Regions from separate parts of the Neptunomonas phycophila genome, predicted to be linked through region 2. Evidence: predicted binding sites of a transcription regulator. Region 2 holds the regulator's gene; each other region holds the start of a gene.

Region 1 (4,682 bases), 1.5 Mb from region 2:
TGGTATAACGAGTACTGATCCGCATGATGTATTGCATGCTTATCATGTATCTAACCCAAGTACTCATGCAGCTGCCTCCTTACTAGCTAATGATAGTGGTTATAACAATGGTATGTTGTATAACTTCTATAGTGTTGCTATTGCTTCGGGTGTTGCACCTTTGGTGATTTTCATGGGTGTTGGTGCTATGACGGACTTTGGGCCGTTATTAGCCAACCCTAAAACTCTATTCTTAGGCGCCGCCGCTCAGTTCGGTATCTTTGCGACAGTACTAGGTGCTGTTGGCTTGACGCAGCTGGGAATAATGGACTTTAGCATCCAAGACGCTGCCGCTATCGGCATAATTGGTGGCGCAGATGGCCCTACGGCTATTTATGTGGCTAGCTTGTTATCGCCTCAGTTGTTAGGCGCTATAGCGGTTGCTGCTTACTCTTATATGGCATTGGTTCCTTTGATTCAACCACCAATCATGCGTGCGTTGACTACAGAATCTGAGCGTCAAATTAAGATGGTTCAGTTACGCCATATTTCTAAAACAGAGAAAATCCTTTTCCCTATCTGTTTGCTTGTTCTGGTTGCTTTATTGCTTCCTGATGCAGCACCGCTACTGGGTATGTTCTGTTTTGGTAACCTAATGCGAGAGTGTGGTGTTGTTGATCGTTTAAGTGATACAGCTCAAAACGCATTGATCAATATCGTAACAATATTCCTTGGTCTGTCTGTAGGTTCTAAGTTATCTGCTGATAAATTCTTAGACCTTCAAACGCTGGGTATTTTGGTGTTAGGTATTGTCGCTTTCGGTATTGGTACTGCATGCGGTGTTATCATGGCTAAAATCATGAATAAGATGGCAGGTGGTAATGCTATTAACCCACTGATCGGATCGGCTGGTGTCTCTGCTGTTCCGATGGCGGCTCGTGTATCCAACAAATTAGGCTTAGAGGCTAACTCTCAGAACTTCTTGTTGATGCATGCGATGGGGCCTAACGTAGCAGGTGTTATTGGTTCAGCCGTAGCAGCAGGTGTAATGATTAAGTTCGTTAGCTAAAGCTCGTGTCTTGGACGTAAAAAAGGCTGCATTTATTGCAGCCTTTTTTGTCTCTTACGATCACTAACGATGGTGTTGGTGATAAGGAAGCTAGAGTTAATAGCCGAGTAGCGTTTCTAGATGTGCTTCTACGCTAAAGGCTAGAGCCACTGGGTTATAGCCACCTTCCAGTACAGAAACTACCCTTCCTTGCGAATAAGTACGTGCTACATCTAAAATGAGTTTGGTTACCCAGCGATAATCTTCTTCATCGAGGTTGATATCAGCCATCGGATCTTCATGGTGGGCATCAAAACCGGCAGAGATAAAAATCATATCGGGCTTGTGTGCTTGTAGTGCAGGGAGCCAGTTCTTTTCGACTAAATTTCTAAAAAACAAGCTGTCACTGTGCGCAGGCATTGGGCAGTTGAGTATGTTTTCTCGTTGTATGTCTGCGTAGCGTTCGGGGTAAAACGGATGCTGGAATGTTGAGCATACCAGTACCTCTGGCTTGTCTTTAAAGATGTCTACGGTGCCATTACAGTGGTGGACATCGAAGTCCAGAATGGCGACACGATGAATATTGTCATTTTGTAGCGCTTGCATAGCCCCTATAGCCACATTGTTATAAAAACAAAAACCCATAGGAGTGTTGTGTTCTGCATGATGCCCAGGAGGTCGCACTGCGCAAAAGGCGTTGGTGCTTTTGCCTGCTAGTACCCTATTCGTAGCTAATATAGCTGAGCCGGCTGCTAAGCTGGCCGCATGCAATGATTGTGGGCAAAGTGCAGTATCTTCATCGGCGTAGATGACGCCTTCTTTGGGTTGCTTCATTAACAATCGCTTTTCGTGCAGACAGGCATGCGCTAAGGCGATTTGGTCGGAGGTCACGTGAACAGACTGCATCCGGTCAAGGTGTGAAATCAGCCCCGTTTTTTCTAAGACTTTATGTATGGCCATTAAACGAATAGGGCTTTCGGGGTGCTCTGGCCCCATATTGTGTAGCCCGCAATCATCGTGGCTGATTAAAGTAGTAGTCATGATTATCTTTTTTTATTGTCGATAGGGTGTTTTAAGTCAGTGTACTGCATAACTAGGGTTAATATCCCCTATGCAATGGTATGAATTGGACGAGTGGTGGTGATCAATTGATCTGAATCATAGGCGTTATAGTGAGTGAGGCACTATTATTTGGGCCTGCATTGAATGTTTAACACTGGTGTGCACCCTCACCAGTGTCTTTTTTATGTATATGATTACTTCCACCCTTCATAGATGCCTCTTATACTGTTGATATCTTGATGTTTTTATCAGCTCCGGACGGCTAATGTGCAACTATCACCCGTAGACTATTCTGACAAGCAGGTGCTCTTAATAGAGAGCAGCGGAAATATGCGATCTACGGTCGTGTTTATGCTGCGACAGTTGGGTGTGAGTCATATTCAAGCCGTTGGTATTAATGATCAGGTGTATGATCTTCTAAAAGAAGAGAACTACGACATAGTCTTGTTAGGCCACAACCCTAGTGATCCCTTGACTGGCATGCAGATTTTAGAAGAGTGCCGTTATAAAAAGATCATAAAGCCAAATACTTGCTGGGTGTTTATGACCAGTGATGCCTCTCAAGATGTTGTCTTGCATGTCGTGGAAAGTCAGCCTGATGCCGTGATTACTAAGCCGTTTTCAGCTGCTGAACTTAAGCTTAGGCTTGATATGTTGCTGTATCGGAAACATGCGCTGTCAGCGGTCGAAGAGGCCATCCAAAAAGGCCAGTTGAGTCAGGCCGTTAAATTATGTGATCAAGTTGAGCTATCTGGCGCTAATTATGATTTTGTACAGCTCATCAAAGGCCGGTTATTGCTTCAGCTTAATCGCTTTGAAGAGGCAGAGCATTTTTTCAAGTACCGTTTTGCGCGCCTGAATGAAAAAGAAAGCGGCCCTTGTTTGGCGCAAGCGTATATCGGGCAGCAGCGTTATTCTGATGCTAAAAGTATCTTGGTCGAAAGCATTGCCAAATTCCCATTGTTAATGACGTCCTATGACTTATTAGCACATGTGTTGGAAAAGACAGGGGAGTTAGAAGGTGCTCAAGAAGCACTTCAAGCAGCGACACAGCAGTCCCCTTTAAGTTTGTTGCGCAATATGGAGTTGGGGCGAATAGCGGTATACAACCGCAACTTATCCATAGCTGATCACGCTTTTAAGCGATCTATTAATTTGAATAAAACCAGTTGCTATCGGTCTGCTGAACCTTATTTGAAGCTGGCAAATGTCCGTCGTTTAGAAATGAAAGGAGTAGATGATCGCCAGCAAATAGCCCTTTATAACCAAGTTGAAGAGCTGCTTAATACAGCGGGCTTTCAGTACCCGCATGACGAAATTTTTAAGGTGAAAAGTGCGTTATTGAAAAGCCAAACGTGCACTGACTTGGGAGATACGGAGCGTGCAGAACAGCACCTTCAGCAAGCTAGCACCTTAGCTAAAAATTTGGATGAACCTTTTGATATTAAAAGGGAAATGTTGGAAGTTGTTGGCGATCCTTTACCTATATTGGACACACCTACCTCACCTAAACCTTTACCGGCTGCCAGTAAAAAAGTGGCGCATAAGCACGACCCTGAAATGAGTCATAAAGTAAACCGTTTAGGCGTTACGCATTATAATGCGGCTAAAATAGCCCAAGCGATTCGTTATTTTGGTTTGGCAATAGAATACGATGCTAAAAATAGCCGCGCATTACTAAACTTAGCGCAGTTATTCTTAGAATCAGCGCGTCAGCAAAAAGAAAAACGTGAAGAACGTCTTAAAATGGTACAGCGGTACCTGCGTTTGACGGTGCGTATGGAATTGTCTGATATTGAAATGCAAAAGCGGCGTTTACTTGAGCGTTGCCTGCAAGAGCCCATCGAAAAACTACCAGAGGGTAGTCTTGGAGTATTGCTAAAGTAAATGGTCTCCCCGCAGGGACTCGAACCCCGATCTAAGCCTTAGGAGGGCCTCGTTCTATCCGGTTGAACTACAAGGAGATAATGGCGCCGATTCTACTGATTTTTGGCTCACTTTGAAAGCCTTGATGTACAGGTCTATGCTTTGCCTAGATGTGATTGGGAGCTGTAATCGCCTTTAGAGCCAGATGCGGTGTAAAGCGTATTAGCCTGAGGTTTTCCGCGTAGCAGTGATAAAAGCTTATCCAGGCTTTGCTTGTTGCGCATGAGTACCAGTTCATTGCGCTGATTAGCTGCCATCACTGTTTTGAGTCTGTCTTCCAGAGTCGACCAGTTAGACAGAAACTTTTGCTTAATGTTGAGGTTGGGGATTTGCTGAGCGAGCTGGTCGATGCCTGCTTTATTTAGCGGAACGCCAGCCGTGCTCATACATTCTGCGCGTTGCTTGTTATTGCTGTCGAATTGGCTAAGCAGTGACGCTTTTTGTTCAAACGTAGACTTTATAGCGTCGATGTCTCTGCTCTGAAACGCGCCTAGCTCTGTCGTTAGAATATTGTCCAGCTGCTCTAAAAGCAGAATACCCTCTTGAGTGAGGGTATCTATCTTAGCGAGCGTAGAAGGATCGAGTGCCATAGCGTTAGCCCATTTGGCTCTCAAAATCGATCATTTTCCCCGCAACACGTTCAGCGTCAATGGTGTAAGAGCCATTG
Region 2 (4,682 bases):
GCAAATTACACCGTAACTTCCAAGGCTACACCACACATGCCGATTGCGATTTAATCGCCATGGGCGTATCGGCTATTAGCCAAGTAGGAAACGTGTATTACCAAAACGAGCATGATATCACGGCGTGGAGTGCAGCCATTGAGGATCGAGGCCGTGCCATTAGGCGTGGCATACAGCTGACTAAAGACGACCATATACGTCGTGATGTTATCACCCAACTTATTTGTCATTTTTCACTGGATACTACCGCGATAGAGACAAAATACGACATCGACTTCTTTGACTATTTCAATGATGTGTTACCTGAAATCAATCAGTTTAAAGAAGACAAGCTGTTATCGGTTAAAAAAGACAAAATTATTGTTTCGCCTGCTGGTCGATTATTGATCAGGCGCATATGCATGGCCTTCGATGCCTTTATACCAAAGGAGCATACCACTCTCGGTTATTCAAGAATTATCTAATATAGCCTTCACCCGCTTTCCTAAATAGTCCATAATCTGCTTTGTAAACGAGGCAGTATTGGCTAATTACGACAGGAAATTGTCATGACAGATTGCGGTAAAGAAGGGAAAGTTCATAGTATTCATCAGTCACACTGCAAAACATGCAGTTTGAGCTCTTTGTGCTTGCCTGTATCACTCAACATGACCGAAATGGACCGTCTCGATGATATTATCGAAAAAAGCCGTCCGCTAAAGAAAGGGGATCACCTTTTTCACCAAGGTGATGCTTTTAAATCCGTATACGCCATTCGCGCCGGTAGCGTCAAAACCTACACAATTACGGACCAAGGCGAAGAGCAAATTACCGGTTTTTACTTTCCTGGTGAACTTGTCGGCCTAAGCGGGTATGACGATGGCATTTATCCGATCTCGGTTAAAATGCTTGAAACAACTGCCGTCTGCGAAATTCCGTTTGATAATTTAGATGACCTTTGTGGCCAACTGCCGGAATTACGTCGCCAAGTTATGCGCACCATGAGTAAAGAGATTAAAGACGACCAGCAAATGATGCTTTTGCTTTCTAAAAAGAACGCTGAAGCTCGTATTGCCACGTTCATATTAAAACTATCGCAACGCTTTAAAGCCCGAGGCTACTCCGAGCACAACTTCCGTCTTTCCATGTCACGCAATGAAATAGGGAATTATTTAGGCTTAGCCGTCGAAACCGTGAGCCGTATCTTTACACGTTTCCAGAAAAGCGAAATTCTGGCTGTTGATGGCAAAGAAATTGAGCTGTTAAGTATCGACAAGCTCTATGAAATATCCGGCGAATGCCCTGGCACTTCAGAGCCAACCGATACGCAAGAGTTATCTATATAAAGCATTCTATCATTGCTCTTTCTTTAGGGCTGACCTCATATACTGCAATGCCGGACTCAAACGGCATTGCCCTTTCAAATAAAAACAGCACTAATTGCGCTCAAAAACTCTCCTTTTGAAGGACAGACAACCGGCCTTATTCAACTAATCATGGTTACAGAAACAGAGTTAACGCCGCCATACCGTTAACCGTGCGTGCGCGCTCTTAGCTCACAAGGGATAACCATGAAATTAATCAGTCTACAATGCCTTAGCCAATATCGCCTGTGGTTTAGTTTAGCCCTGCTAGCCGCACTTTGTAGCTATGCGCTGGTTATTAATAACATGCAGCGTACACAATTATTTCAAGCGACAATCGATCAAGTATTATCAGATGATTACCCCATAGAACAGTCTCTTAGGCGGTTGTTATATCAGGAACCCGACTTATCATTAATCACGCTCTGGAAGGATAATGACCTTATTTATCCGGGTGAGGGTTTAGATAACACACTGGCTGAATTGAGCCGCTTAAAAATGGCTCTCCCGTATTTCACACAATTGTTGAAGTCACAGACTTCTCACCCTTTGATAATCAACAGTAGTCAATATCATTGTTGGGAGAATGGTTACACCGTCTGCACTTGGTCTACATACACCACAACAGCCATATTTATGCCGACACTGTGGTTGGCGATCTTATTCTCGTGCATCGGCTTTATACGTCTTGTTCTGAATTACTACGACAAACTAATCCAGACAATACATGACCTTGCATCGCCTTTATCAAATGTTCACCTATACACCTATCTATTGGGTCAACACATCGATTTCACTTCGCCTCAACCTTATCTGGACACGTTACAACAAGAAACGAACAAAGCTAAGCATCTTCTCTATCAACTCAACCACCTTATGAGACGACCATCACTAAGGCCCCCTAAAGCTAACCCACCCATCAATTACAGCACCACCCGCACACCCGGCGACCTTTTTACTCCAATCGACATCATAAATAAGCACATACACACGTATTTACCAACGCTCTTGCAGCAACGTCGTACTATGGAGATCACCGTCGACTCCATCAGCGCCACGTCATACAGACGCGATGATACGCACAGTGCAATTCAAGCACTCAACCGTATTCTTTCTAATTTATTGGATAATGTGGTTCAACACTCAAACAAAGGGCTATTCATCTATCACTGCAATCAGGACGATGACAGCCTGTCTCTTTTGTTAAAAAATGAGCGATGCTCGCCACATGTGCAAACGCCGATAACAATTAACGATGGTACAGGGCTCGCCTCTTGTAAATCCTTATGCAAAGCATTTGGTTGGCACTTATTAATTGATTGCGATGAGTGCTTTGTATCTGTAACACTCACACTACCCAAACAGACCAACCTTAAAAAACGCCAACAGGACACTTCATGTATCGCGTTTTAATAGTTGAGGATGACTCCGCCTTACGCCAAGGTTTATGTAATTTACTGCAAGCCTCGCTGTACCGCTGTTATGATTTTTCTTGCGCTGAATCAGCCGTCACTTGGTTATCCACTAATCAACCAGATATTTGCATAATAGACCGCCAACTCCCCAAAATGTCAGGAGATAAACTTTGCCAAACAATCAAAGCCCAACATCCTGCCCTATCCGTTTTGATCTTATCCGGTAAAAACAGCGATTCTGATAAAATTAGAGGACTACAGTGCGGTGCCGATGATTATGTAACCAAACCCTTCAACCCTGAGGAGCTGCTTGCTCGCTTAGCCGCAATACGCCGCCGAATTCCGTACCTTATCCCTACCCCACCTTCAAACCAACTTAAGCTAGGCGATACGATAATCGATCTAAATACGCACACAGTGACGTTTATTGACGGCTCCACTCAAACGTTAACACTTAAAGAAGCCCGTATAATAGAGCGCCTGCAACGAAGCACAAACCGAGTAGTCACGCGGGACGAACTGTATGACTTTGTATGGGGCCAGCACTACCTGCCTAACAGCCGCGCGTTAGATCAGTATATGGTTGGATTACGGCACAAGTTACGCGACACATCACACGAGCATCGATACATTGTTACCGTCCGCGGGCTGGGTTACAGCCTAAATTGCTAAATCTTACATAAGCCTGACACTTCAGCGCCTCGCTCCTTTTATTATCGTGGAGAAACGGTCAGTACTGCCGCCATCAACGACATAATGATAAGGATAATAGCCATGTCAGAAACTCATCGCTGCAACCACAGCCGACGCAATGCCATTAAAACCCTAGCCGCCGCTCCTTTGCTCGCCCCTTGCGCTAGCGCATTCGCTAACGCACCGGAACCACCACCTTCGCCAGTCAGCGGCCAGTCCCTTCAAGAATCCGTAACCCAACTCCAAACCCTATCCAATGCACCGATCAAACGGATAAAGCGCTTCCAACTAGCGCCAACCGATTTACCCTGGCAAAAAAGTTTAGGGAAACTAGAGCAAGGCCAAGCAGTCACGTTTTTGCTTACTGGACACTGGTGGTTTTTTAAAGAACAAAGTCGCTGGCTTGAACCTGGTTTTGTATTTTTCGCACGTACCACCAACAAGACGGGTAGCAGTGTTATTTACAACGCCATGCAAAACACAGGGACTTTTTATGCTGACCGTAACGGTTCTTTAGAAATAGCCCGCTCGGTTGGCGAATTCGCATCACCACAAGGTGATTTATGGGTACCTATTGAGCAGTATCAAGCCAGCGAAGGCCACGTGGAAGGCATCGCCATCATCTGGGAAGGCGACCCCAAAAAAGGCCTGACTCAGCTGTCGAGTGCGGGGGATGTGCAAGGCATGCTAAAAGCCGAACTTCAGCGCCAACGTCTGTTAAGTTTAATGCCTAAAGGCTGGAGCAATATTTTCATGTTTGGCGATGGAAGCATCTACACCGAAAACGCCAAAGGACACATAGACTGCGAGACACACAAGAATGTAGGCATTTTGCAGTACCCTCTTGCAGATCAGCCCTTAGTGAGCAACTTGCAGCTAGATTGGGATTGGATTGTCCATCAGCTCCCCTCCACAGAGCCTGAAGATACACTCCTTGCTCACGATTACCTATCCATGGCGGTCGAGTTTGATGACGGGCAAGACATCACCTATATGTGGAGTTCCAGTTTACCGGTAGGAAAAGTGTTCCGCTGCCCCATACCGGGGTGGGATCAAGTAGAAACCCATGTTGTTCAACGAAGCGGAACAACCCAGTTAGGCCAATGGGTATCAGAGCAACGTAATTTATATGACGACTACAAAACGATCATTAATGGACCCGCCACACGCGTCGTGCGTGTGTGGTTAATAGCCAACTCCTTGTTCATGCGACAGTATGGAGAATGCGCCT
Region 3 (4,682 bases), on a different contig from region 2:
ACTCCAGTGCTATGCGCCCTTCAGCGGGTAGCCCTTGAATAGACATGTCTTGTAATTGATTGCCATAAGCTGGTTCCGGAATGACTCCCAGTTTACCTTGGGCGAGTAATGTTTCTTGCTGCTCGTTCTGTGGAGTAATGCTCAGATGTATAACCGTCGATGTTGCGGGCTTTAGTTGACCTACATCGGGTGGATGGCCTCTCCCGTCCCTAACGTGGCAGCGCATGCAAGACCGAGCATTAAACAGAGGCCCCAAGCCATCGCTAGCGGTAGTCGAAGACGGTGATGATACCCAGAGTTTCTTGAATAAACTGTGCCCTAAGTTGAAGGGCATGCGCTCTTCAAAAGACAAGTTACTGGCAGGCTGCGCGAAAGCGTTAGGCGACGCGGGCTTATGCAGTGTTGCAGCGCCCGCGGTTGGTGCGTTTCCCTGGATCGACAGCAGTGGTAACGAAGTAGCGATCTCGGCGGTTAAGCATGAGATCGCTACTGTTCCCACAATGAACAGGGTGTGGTGCAGTGCCGACATTTATCCCTGAATTGAGCTAGGGTTGTCTAAGCTGTCGGATCCTTCCAATTCGATATTGTCCAAGCCGAGAGTGCTAATCGCTTTCTCGATTGACTTGGTTTGTGTTGTTAGTGCGTCTACTACTTTTTGAACAACCCTATTGCCTTCAGTGTTACCGCTGCCAATCAGTACATCAAAGGTATTGCCCTTTTCTGCCTCATCAACCATCGCTTGCATGGCGGCTTCTGTTGCATTTAGCTCGCTAACCAACTGGGTATCCACTTCGGGAGCTTGAGCTTTAACCAGATCAGATAAACTCGGGCCGCTTACTACGCTGCCGTCAACACGGGTGTAAGTACCCATGTAAACATTTTTGATGCTTTTAGCATCGTAATAGTGGGAGTTGTGCGTGTTATCAGAGAAGCAATCGTGCTCTTCTTCTGGGTCATGCAGCATCAGACCCAGTTTAATACGTTCACCCGCGAGCTCACCATAAGATAGCGAACCCATACCTGTGAGCATAGTCGCTAGACCGCCCTTTTCGCCTTTCTCGGCTAACTGTTTGCGAGCGTCACCGCCCTCTTTCCAGTTTTCAGTCATCTCTTCTAGATCAGAAATCAAGAGATCAGTCGCTGCTTCTAAGTAGGCACGACGACGATCACAATGACCGCCGGTGCAATTGTCTAGGCTGAAGTCAGTTGCTGGACGATTACCGGCGCCAGGTTCTGTACCGTTAAGGTCTTGGCCCCACAGTAAAAACTCAATAGCGTGGTAGCCAGTTGCTACATTAGACTCAACTTCATCGGCTTCTTGTAGAGTATCAGACAGCAAAACAGGTGTGATATCGGTTACATCAACGGTTTCGTTACCAATAGTAATTGATGTGTTAGCTATCACGTTGGCAGCATAAACGGGGTTCTCATCAGATTCAGAACCGTAACTGTTCGCGTCAACGTAATCGATCAGGCCTTCATCTAATGGCCATGCATTGACCTTGCCTTCCCAGTCATCAACAATAGCGTTACCAAAACGATACGCTTCCGTTTGTTGGTAAGGAACACGTGCGGCTAACCACGCTTTACGTGCCGCATCCAATGTTGCTTGTGTTGGTTCAGCTAACATTGCATCAATTTTAGCTTTTAATGTGTTGGCCATGCTCAATGAGTCAGAATAGGTCGCTTCAGCAATATCGCCGTAAGTTTTTAAAACTTCTGTTGCTGTCGCTGCAAGAGCAACGGGTGTGGCAGCACTAATGGCGATGGCAAGTGCCAGCCGGGAAACCGTTTTCATAAAACACTCCTTTAAAGCGATGAAAAGTACGTGAACACGTTATCTGGGTAATATAAATGATAACACTTCTTATTACAATTATGGCTTATATTGAAACTTAGCGTATTGATCGGGATCATTTCTTATATAATTTGTTTATTTTACTATGCCTGCTCGGTGTGTTTTTTCGGCGTATCCTTTGCCGCACGGTATTAAAGGCATAACAACCCATGTAGTTAGCCGGTTGTTTTATGGGAGTATTTGGCTAGGCCGATACCCATTAGGTATTAAGCAATCGTAGAGAGGTATCATGAAAAGCGTCATCAAGTCTTGGTTAGCCATCGTAACGTGCATGAGTGTTTGTATTGGCGGTCTGGTGTGGGCGGAGCAAGACGCGACACCGTCGTCTGAGTTAAAAGCTCAGTTGGGTCAGCAGTTATTTTTTGATCCTAATTTATCTTTCAATCGCACTATGTCGTGTGCTACCTGCCATGCCCCAGCGGACGGTTTTGTTGACCACCGTAGCCCTGATGTTGGTATGGCGGCTTCCCTAGGCGACGACGCAAAATCGTTTGGTGATCGTAATGCGCCGAGTGTTGGTTATGCGGCATTCGCACCCAAGTTCCACCGGCGCAAAGATGGTATATATGCGGGCGGGCAATTCTGGGACGGCCGCGCGTCAACGTTAGCTGAGCAAGCTGGTGGCCCCCCGTTAAACCCAATTGAAATGGGAATGCCAGATAAAACCAGTGTCGTTGAGCGTTTGTTAGAAAACAGTCATTACCAAAGTGCTTTTAAAGGTATTTATGGGGATGCTGTTTTTCAGGATCACGATACAGCATATGACGCTATGACGGATGCGATAGCCGAGTTTGAAAAGGGTGATTTTTTCTCGCCATTTGATTCGAAATATGACCGTTATTTACGTGGCGAGTACACAATGACGCCACAAGAAGAGTTGGGCCGTACGCTTTTCTTCTCGCAACAATTCACTAACTGCAACTTATGCCACCAGCTGCGGACAACCCCCAACAGGGCCGATGAGACATTCACAAATTATCAATATCACAATATCGGAGTGCCAGAGAACACCCACTTGCGTCATAAAAACGGAGTGAAAGCCATTGATGAAGGCTTGCTAAATAATCCAGCGGTCGAACAAGATGTGGCAGCCCGCGGTAAGTATAAGACACCTTCCTTGCGCAATGTTGCGGTAACTGCTCCTTACATGCACAACGGAACGTTTAAAGATTTACGTACAGTCATTCTTTTTTATAACAAGTACAACAGCCGTAGTAAAAAACGTCAGATCAACCCCGAAACCGGAAAACCATGGCGAGCACCAGAGGTGAATGAAAACCTTTCGCTAACAGAGCTAGAAACAGGCCCCGCATTAGATGATAAACGTATTGATGCACTGGTGGCGTTTTTAGAAACGCTTACGGATAAGCGGTATGAGGCGCTGTTAGAAAAGCAGAAAAGTAAGAAAAAGGGCGCTCAATAGCGCCCTGAGTTAACACCGTTATATGGACGCTTTTAAACGAATAGCACCATCGGCAGCATTGGCCAGTTCCTGACCTTTCTGCACAAAGTGACGGCTAAAGTATTGCTTGTGCTCGTCATGCTCGTGGAAGTTATGCGGCGTGAGTACAGCGGTGAGCACGGGTACTTCGGTTTCTAGTTGCACTTGCATTAAACCGTTGCATACCGTCTGGGCAACAAAGTCATGGCGATAAATACCACCATCCACTACCAGTGCGCTGCAAGCAATGGCTGCGTAGCGACCTGTTTTGGCGAGTAGCTTGGCTTGTAGTGGTATCTCATAAGCGCCCGGTACGGCAATTAAGTCAAATTTATCCACATCATAGCCGCGCTCAGCCATTTCATTGCGGAAGCCTTCCCAGCAATTAAGGACGATGTCGGTATGCCATGAGGCATGTATAAAAGCGATGCGCTGATCGCGAATGTTAAGTGTATTTGAATTCGTTGAGCTCTGATTCATGGGTTTATCCTACTAAAAATCACTGAATCAGGGCGAACGGACAGGCAAGCCACGGGCGCTACGACGGCGTATGCCGGACGTAACAGCCCATAGGTTTCCCACCATCGCGCAATACGCCATGGAGGATAATGTCTGACACGCTCTCTATCATCCGGACTATAACCGTCGGCTCTGGAGTCTCACCAGATCTGCTGACCCTTTTTAACTCACTATATGGCTAACCGCATGATATGTACTGCCTACTCTGAGAGTAGATCACATCATATAGCGCATATGACAACAGAGCTAAAAAGGCGCTCGCGGGCTTAGCGTCTCAAGCAAGCTTGATCGGCTTTACCGCCGGTGGGGAATTTCACCCCGCCCCGAGAACGAAATCGGTGTAATACCGATTACAGAAATATATGACTTTATGGCGTGTGTGTAAAGACCGACGTCAAATGACTACAGACTTTCGCCGGGTTCGAGGGTGAAGGGCAGCGAAATGACCCTATCGACAATAGGTTGACCCGATAGCCGAGCTAACAGCTGCTCAGCGGCCATTTGCCCCATACGCTCGCGTGGTGTCACGACGGTAGCGAGTTTTGGAACAATGGCTGAGGAAATATCATGGCCATGAAAGCCCGCAATGCCGATTTGATTGGGAACGGATATGCCGCGGCGCTGACAGGCAAAGAGGGCGCCAATCGCTAGGTCATCATTTGTACAAAAGATACCATCCATATCCGGCTGGGTTGCTAACGCTTGATCCAGTAACTTGGCGCCGCGTGTAAACGAGGAGGCTTCCTCGGTTTGCAGGCTAAATGGAGCCAGCCCGTGCTTGCGCATTGCTTGTTCATAGCCGCGGATTTTAAAGCGAGTGCGGGCGTCCATTCGAGCGGCAAAGTAGATGATCTTGGTGCGGCC
Region 4 (4,682 bases), 670 kb from region 2:
AAACTTGAACCAAAGTGGACTTACCACCACCGCTCACACCGACTAAAGCCACCTTCTGCCCAGCCTCAACATGCAAACTAATCCCCTTGAGCACTTCATTGTCTGCATTATAACGAAAATGAATATTATCAAGCGTCACACTAACACTCTTACGCCCAGCAAAAGGGTCTTCCAACATTGGATAATGCGGCTCTTGCTTCAGGTCTATTAGACGATTTAATCGCACCAATGCCGCTTTTGCTCCATAAAAAGCGTACTGCATATTCAGCACTTCTTGGACAGGCCCCATCATGAACCAAAGGTAGCCAAAGACAGCCATCATTTCGCCAATCGACAGATTAGAGAAGACGACCATGAGCATTGTAATCGCTCTAAAAATATCGAATCCGATCAAAAAAACCAAAAAGCTAAAACGTCCTGCTGCTTCACTACGCCACTCAAATGCAGAAGACTGATCCCTTACACCACGCGCCAGCCGCGTAAGCTGACCAAGATAATACTCCTCTCGATTAGCTGAACGCACTTGCTGAATAGCATCTAATGTTTCGGTAAGCGCCCCTTGAAAAACCTCATAAGCTTTATTTTCTCGTTTCTTTAATTCTTTAACTCGCTTGCCAATCACGGTTGTGAAATAAATAACAATGGGGTTAAGAAACATGATGAACAACGCCAGCTGCCAATGCATCCAAAACAGGATTACCGCTGTGCCCACAATTGATAAGCTAGCTACCAACAACCGACTAACTGAGGTCCCTACAAAACGGTCTACCGTATCCAAGTCCGTTACAAAGTGTGAACTGATAGCGCCACTGCCCAACGTTTCGTATTCCACCATCGCAACCTTGCCTAATCTGGCGAGCAATAGTGAGCGCATTTTGTAAATAACGTCTTTGGAGATTAACGTGAACTGTCGTGACTGCCATACATTTAAAACCAAAGCCATGGCACGTAGAACAATTGTACACATCAAAATAGCAACGATATAAAGCACCGGGCCGTGCCAATCTAAAGGAAATAATGAGTTTAAGAATTGAACCATCTTACCTGGTTGTTCAAGAAGAACCTCATCAACCAATAAAGGCATTAGCAATGGCAAAGGTACCGAAGCGCACGCAGCTAAAATAGCCACCACGTTTGCCACTACGAGCGACTTTTTATGAGTGAAGGCAATCTGAGTAATGTATGACCAATCAAACTGAAACAAACGTATATCCACGATTCAAAAAAACAGAACACACAGCATACTGCGAGCGGACGACAAACCAAACAAAAACACCCGCAAAAGCGGGTGTTTTTGTATAATTGACTCGATGAATAGTCATTTATGGATTAGCGGCTCTCGCTATGCCTTCTCACTTAGCATTGCGTAAAGCTTATCCTTCAAACGAAGCCTTCTTAGTTTCAATTCCTCTTCCATTTTAGAAGACCCAGGTTTTACCTCTGCCTCCATTAACTCTACTTCTTTTGTAACTTCATGGTACTCGTCAAAAAGCTTTAAAAAGTGCGCATCTGTCATTTTAAGCGCACGAATTTGATCTCGGTACTCTGGCAATTCGTGCACCAAATCATGGTGTTCAATACCCATATTTACATTCCTTATCATTGTAAAAAAAGCAGATGCTGTTAGTATCCGCCTCTAGTGAAAAAAGAACATTGACACCTATCAACAAACGCCGCTCACCCTACTAAGGGCTTCAATCAACTTACCAGTACGTAAAAACTAGCTCCCCAGAAACCCCAGGGTTAGATTAAGCGCTTATCTGCACTTTTTTTATCCGATACCCTCGACCTAAACGGCTACACAAGGTAGCTTATATCTCCCTGATAAAAACACGTATAAAGAGTACCTTCCATGGATAATTTGACCCTAGAGCCTATCAACGCAGTTGCTGGCGAAGTTCAAATCCCAGGTTCAAAGAGCCTGTCGAATCGAATCTTGCTTTTAGCCGCACTTGCACAAGGCACAACACGTATCACTAACTTATTAGACAGTGATGATGTTCGTCATATGCTTACCGCATTAAACGAAATGGGTGTGGAATATTCATTATCGGATGATAAACAGACTTGTACATTAATAGGCTTAGCAGGATCACTGGGCACAGCCAGTAAAGCTCTTTTCTTAGGCAACGCAGGCACTGCTATGCGCCCTTTATGTGCGGCCTTATGCCTTGGCAATGATGTTTACGAGCTAACAGGCGAGCCACGAATGTATGAGCGCCCCATTGGCGATCTAGTGGATGCCTTACGTCAGCTTGGCGCTGATATTACCTATCTAGGTGATGACGGATATCCACCTTTGCGTATCCGCTCGCAAGGCTTGCGCGGTGGAGAGGTCAGCATCAAAGGCAATATCTCTAGTCAATTCTTAACCGCTTTACTGATGGCTGCTCCATTGGCTAGCGATGATCTGACCATTAAAGTAGATGGTGAGCTTGTATCCAAGCCGTATATTGATATTACCCTACATACCATGAAGCTTTTTGGTGTGAATGTGCAAAATGACAACTACCAGAAATTCGTTATTAAATCAGGACAGACATACCAGTCACCCGGCGAAATCATGGTAGAAGGCGATGCGTCGTCGGCTTCATACTTCCTTGCCGCTGGCGCTATTAAAGGTGGTACTGTTCGTGTTTATGGCGTGGGATCTGATAGCGTTCAGGGCGACAAACGTTTTGCTGAAGTCTTAGAAGCAATGGGGGCTCAAGTAACCTACGGGCCCACCTATATTGAGGTAACGGGAACAGGTGACTTAAAGGCCGTTGATATGGACATGAATCATATCCCAGATGCTGCCATGACAATCGCGACTACCGCTTTATTTGCAGAGGGTACTACTGCCATTCGGAATATATATAACTGGCGAGTCAAAGAGACCGATCGCCTTTCGGCCATGGCTACTGAGCTACGTAAAGTCGGTGCTAGCGTAGTAGAAGGAGAAGACTTTATCGAAGTAACTCCACCAGCCAAGTTGACTCATGCCGCCATCGACACATATGACGACCACCGTATGGCTATGTGTTTTTCGCTAGTTGCGTTGAGCGATACTCCCGTCACTATCAATGATCCAGGATGCACTCGTAAGACTTTCCCAGAGTACTTCGAACTTTTTAAAAGCATTTGCCAATAAAACGATACCGCTCGCTGCTCACGGGCAGCGAGCTTTTACCATCACCCTCATACAATCAGCCACTGATTGAGCACAAACCCGCCTCCCAGTAAAAGCACAAACAAAGAACCGGCCAGCAACATGGATGCGGCCCCTGCTTGGCGTATAGCCGCTAAACGTGTCTGATAGCCTAAGGCAGCCATAGCGATTGTTAACATAAACTGGCTAGCTAAATGGGCTGTTTCGCGAGTCACGGCCACAAAATTTTCTATCTTTTGGGTTGATACAAACAACTGACTAACGTTATCTAAGCCACTATTGATAACAACAGCAACCACAAAACCAAGTACAAACCACGGGAAATTAATCGAGCCACGCTCTCTATCGCCTCGTAAGCGCAATAAGCAAACGCTTAAGATAACGATAAAAGGCGCCAAGAGCATCACACGGATTAACTTAACAACAACAGCATATTGCAAAGCACTACCACCAATACTCTCCCCAGCTGCAACTGCTTGCGCGACTTCATGCACCGTACTACCTATGAACACACCAAATTGTTGCTCAGTCATTCCCGTTAAAGGAAAAATAAACGGATAACTAAACATCGCTACCGTACCAAATAGGACAACAGTCGCTACCGCCATAGAAACATGCTGTTGCCTTGGCTTAAGAATAGACTCTGTCGCCAAGATCGCCGCTGCTCCACAAATAGCACTGCCTGCCGAAGTCAAAATCGCAAGATCTACTGGCAACTTAAACAGGTGAACCCCAAGCCAAATACCCACTAACAGCACACACGTCACTACTAGCATATCAAGTACTAGCGCCTGCCAGCCCACAGCAAGCAACTGCTGAAGTGTCAACGAAAAACCAAACAAAATGATCCCAGCTCTAAGCAGGCGTTGTTGGCAAAAGCGAACCCATTGCAACTCACTACCTTCTGGCAGACGACCAACACAGTGCCCCGCTATCATGCCTAGCACAATAGCCAACGGTAAAGCGCTCACTCCCATTTCAGAGATCGAATCAACATGTGCAAAACAGATCGCAGAAACAGCGATAATGGGCAACAACACAACAGCAGAAAAAACAGGTAAGCGTTTGATCACAATCCAAAGCCGGTGCAAAAGCCCATGCCCACCTGCTATAAATTGATCGAAATTATTATTCATTATTAAGGCACCCATGCACGCGCTACGTTTATGGGCGCCATACTGATGGAAGCCTTATCAGATGTAAAACAGATTAATTAAGATAGCATTATCGACTAAACCGATTAACACTATTGACTCTCTTTTGAACCCCCACGGCATTGAGGCGAAGGCATCACAAAACCGTTTTTATCAGCCCATTCCTTTTGAGTATACAAAAGCATAGATAGCGCATGGATTGGGTTTTGCATTTCATTGGCTAGCACTTTGTAGAGTAACTGGTGGCGCTGTACCAAGCGTTTATCAGCAAAATCATCCGATACCAACAACACCTTAAAATGACTGTCAGTAGCTGGGCCTGAGTGCATGTGGCTTTCATTTTCTATAATCAGCTCAGCTACAGCCAGGTTAGCCCG

The links. Region 2 encodes FNR, which switches genes on or off when oxygen is low (the NO sensors DNR and NnrR bind a similar motif). Its sites were predicted from a motif close to TTGATNTANATCAA; they were not measured.
Positions count from the first base shown of each region.
Region 1: a site for FNR is predicted at 2,176-2,189, ahead of BS617_RS01975 (histone deacetylase family protein). Genes of this name have one in related genera too.
Region 3: a site for FNR is predicted at 1,904-1,917, ahead of BS617_RS17560 (cytochrome-c peroxidase). Genes of this name have one in related genera too.
Region 4: a site for FNR is predicted at 1,654-1,667, ahead of BS617_RS05515 (HP1242/YdcH family protein). Genes of this name have one in related genera too.

Region 1 covers NZ_MRCI01000001.1:428,097-432,778, forward strand. The annotation lists gene BS617_RS01970 (sodium ion-translocating decarboxylase subunit beta) at 1-1,048, shown strand, start outside; gene BS617_RS01975 (histone deacetylase family protein) at 1,145-2,068, opposite strand; gene BS617_RS01980 (response regulator) at 2,393-3,976, shown strand; tRNA gene BS617_RS01985 (tRNA-Arg) at 3,978-4,053, opposite strand; gene BS617_RS01990 (flagella synthesis protein FlgN) at 4,111-4,605, opposite strand; gene flgM (flagellar biosynthesis anti-sigma factor FlgM) at 4,610-4,682, opposite strand, start outside.
Region 2 covers NZ_MRCI01000001.1:1,882,979-1,887,660, forward strand. The annotation lists gene hemN (oxygen-independent coproporphyrinogen III oxidase) at 1-464, shown strand, start outside; gene fnr (fumarate/nitrate reduction transcriptional regulator Fnr) at 549-1,325, shown strand; gene BS617_RS08625 (histidine kinase) at 1,551-2,756, shown strand; gene BS617_RS08630 (response regulator transcription factor) at 2,741-3,430, shown strand; gene BS617_RS08635 (DUF3047 domain-containing protein) at 3,533-4,682, shown strand, end outside.
Region 3 covers NZ_MRCI01000006.1:37,255-41,936, reverse strand. The annotation lists gene BS617_RS17570 (di-heme oxidoreductase family protein) at 1-529, opposite strand, end outside; gene BS617_RS17565 (imelysin family protein) at 530-1,798, opposite strand; gene BS617_RS17560 (cytochrome-c peroxidase) at 2,088-3,281, shown strand; gene BS617_RS17555 (6,7-dimethyl-8-ribityllumazine synthase) at 3,300-3,779, opposite strand; FMN riboswitch at 3,915-4,153, opposite strand; gene gntR (gluconate operon transcriptional repressor GntR) at 4,221-4,682, opposite strand, start outside.
Region 4 covers NZ_MRCI01000001.1:1,215,478-1,220,159, reverse strand. The annotation lists gene BS617_RS05520 (ABC transporter ATP-binding protein) at 1-1,204, opposite strand, end outside; gene BS617_RS05515 (HP1242/YdcH family protein) at 1,343-1,585, opposite strand; gene aroA (3-phosphoshikimate 1-carboxyvinyltransferase) at 1,853-3,133, shown strand; gene BS617_RS05505 (YeiH family protein) at 3,181-4,287, opposite strand; gene BS617_RS05500 (BolA family protein) at 4,398-4,682, opposite strand, start outside.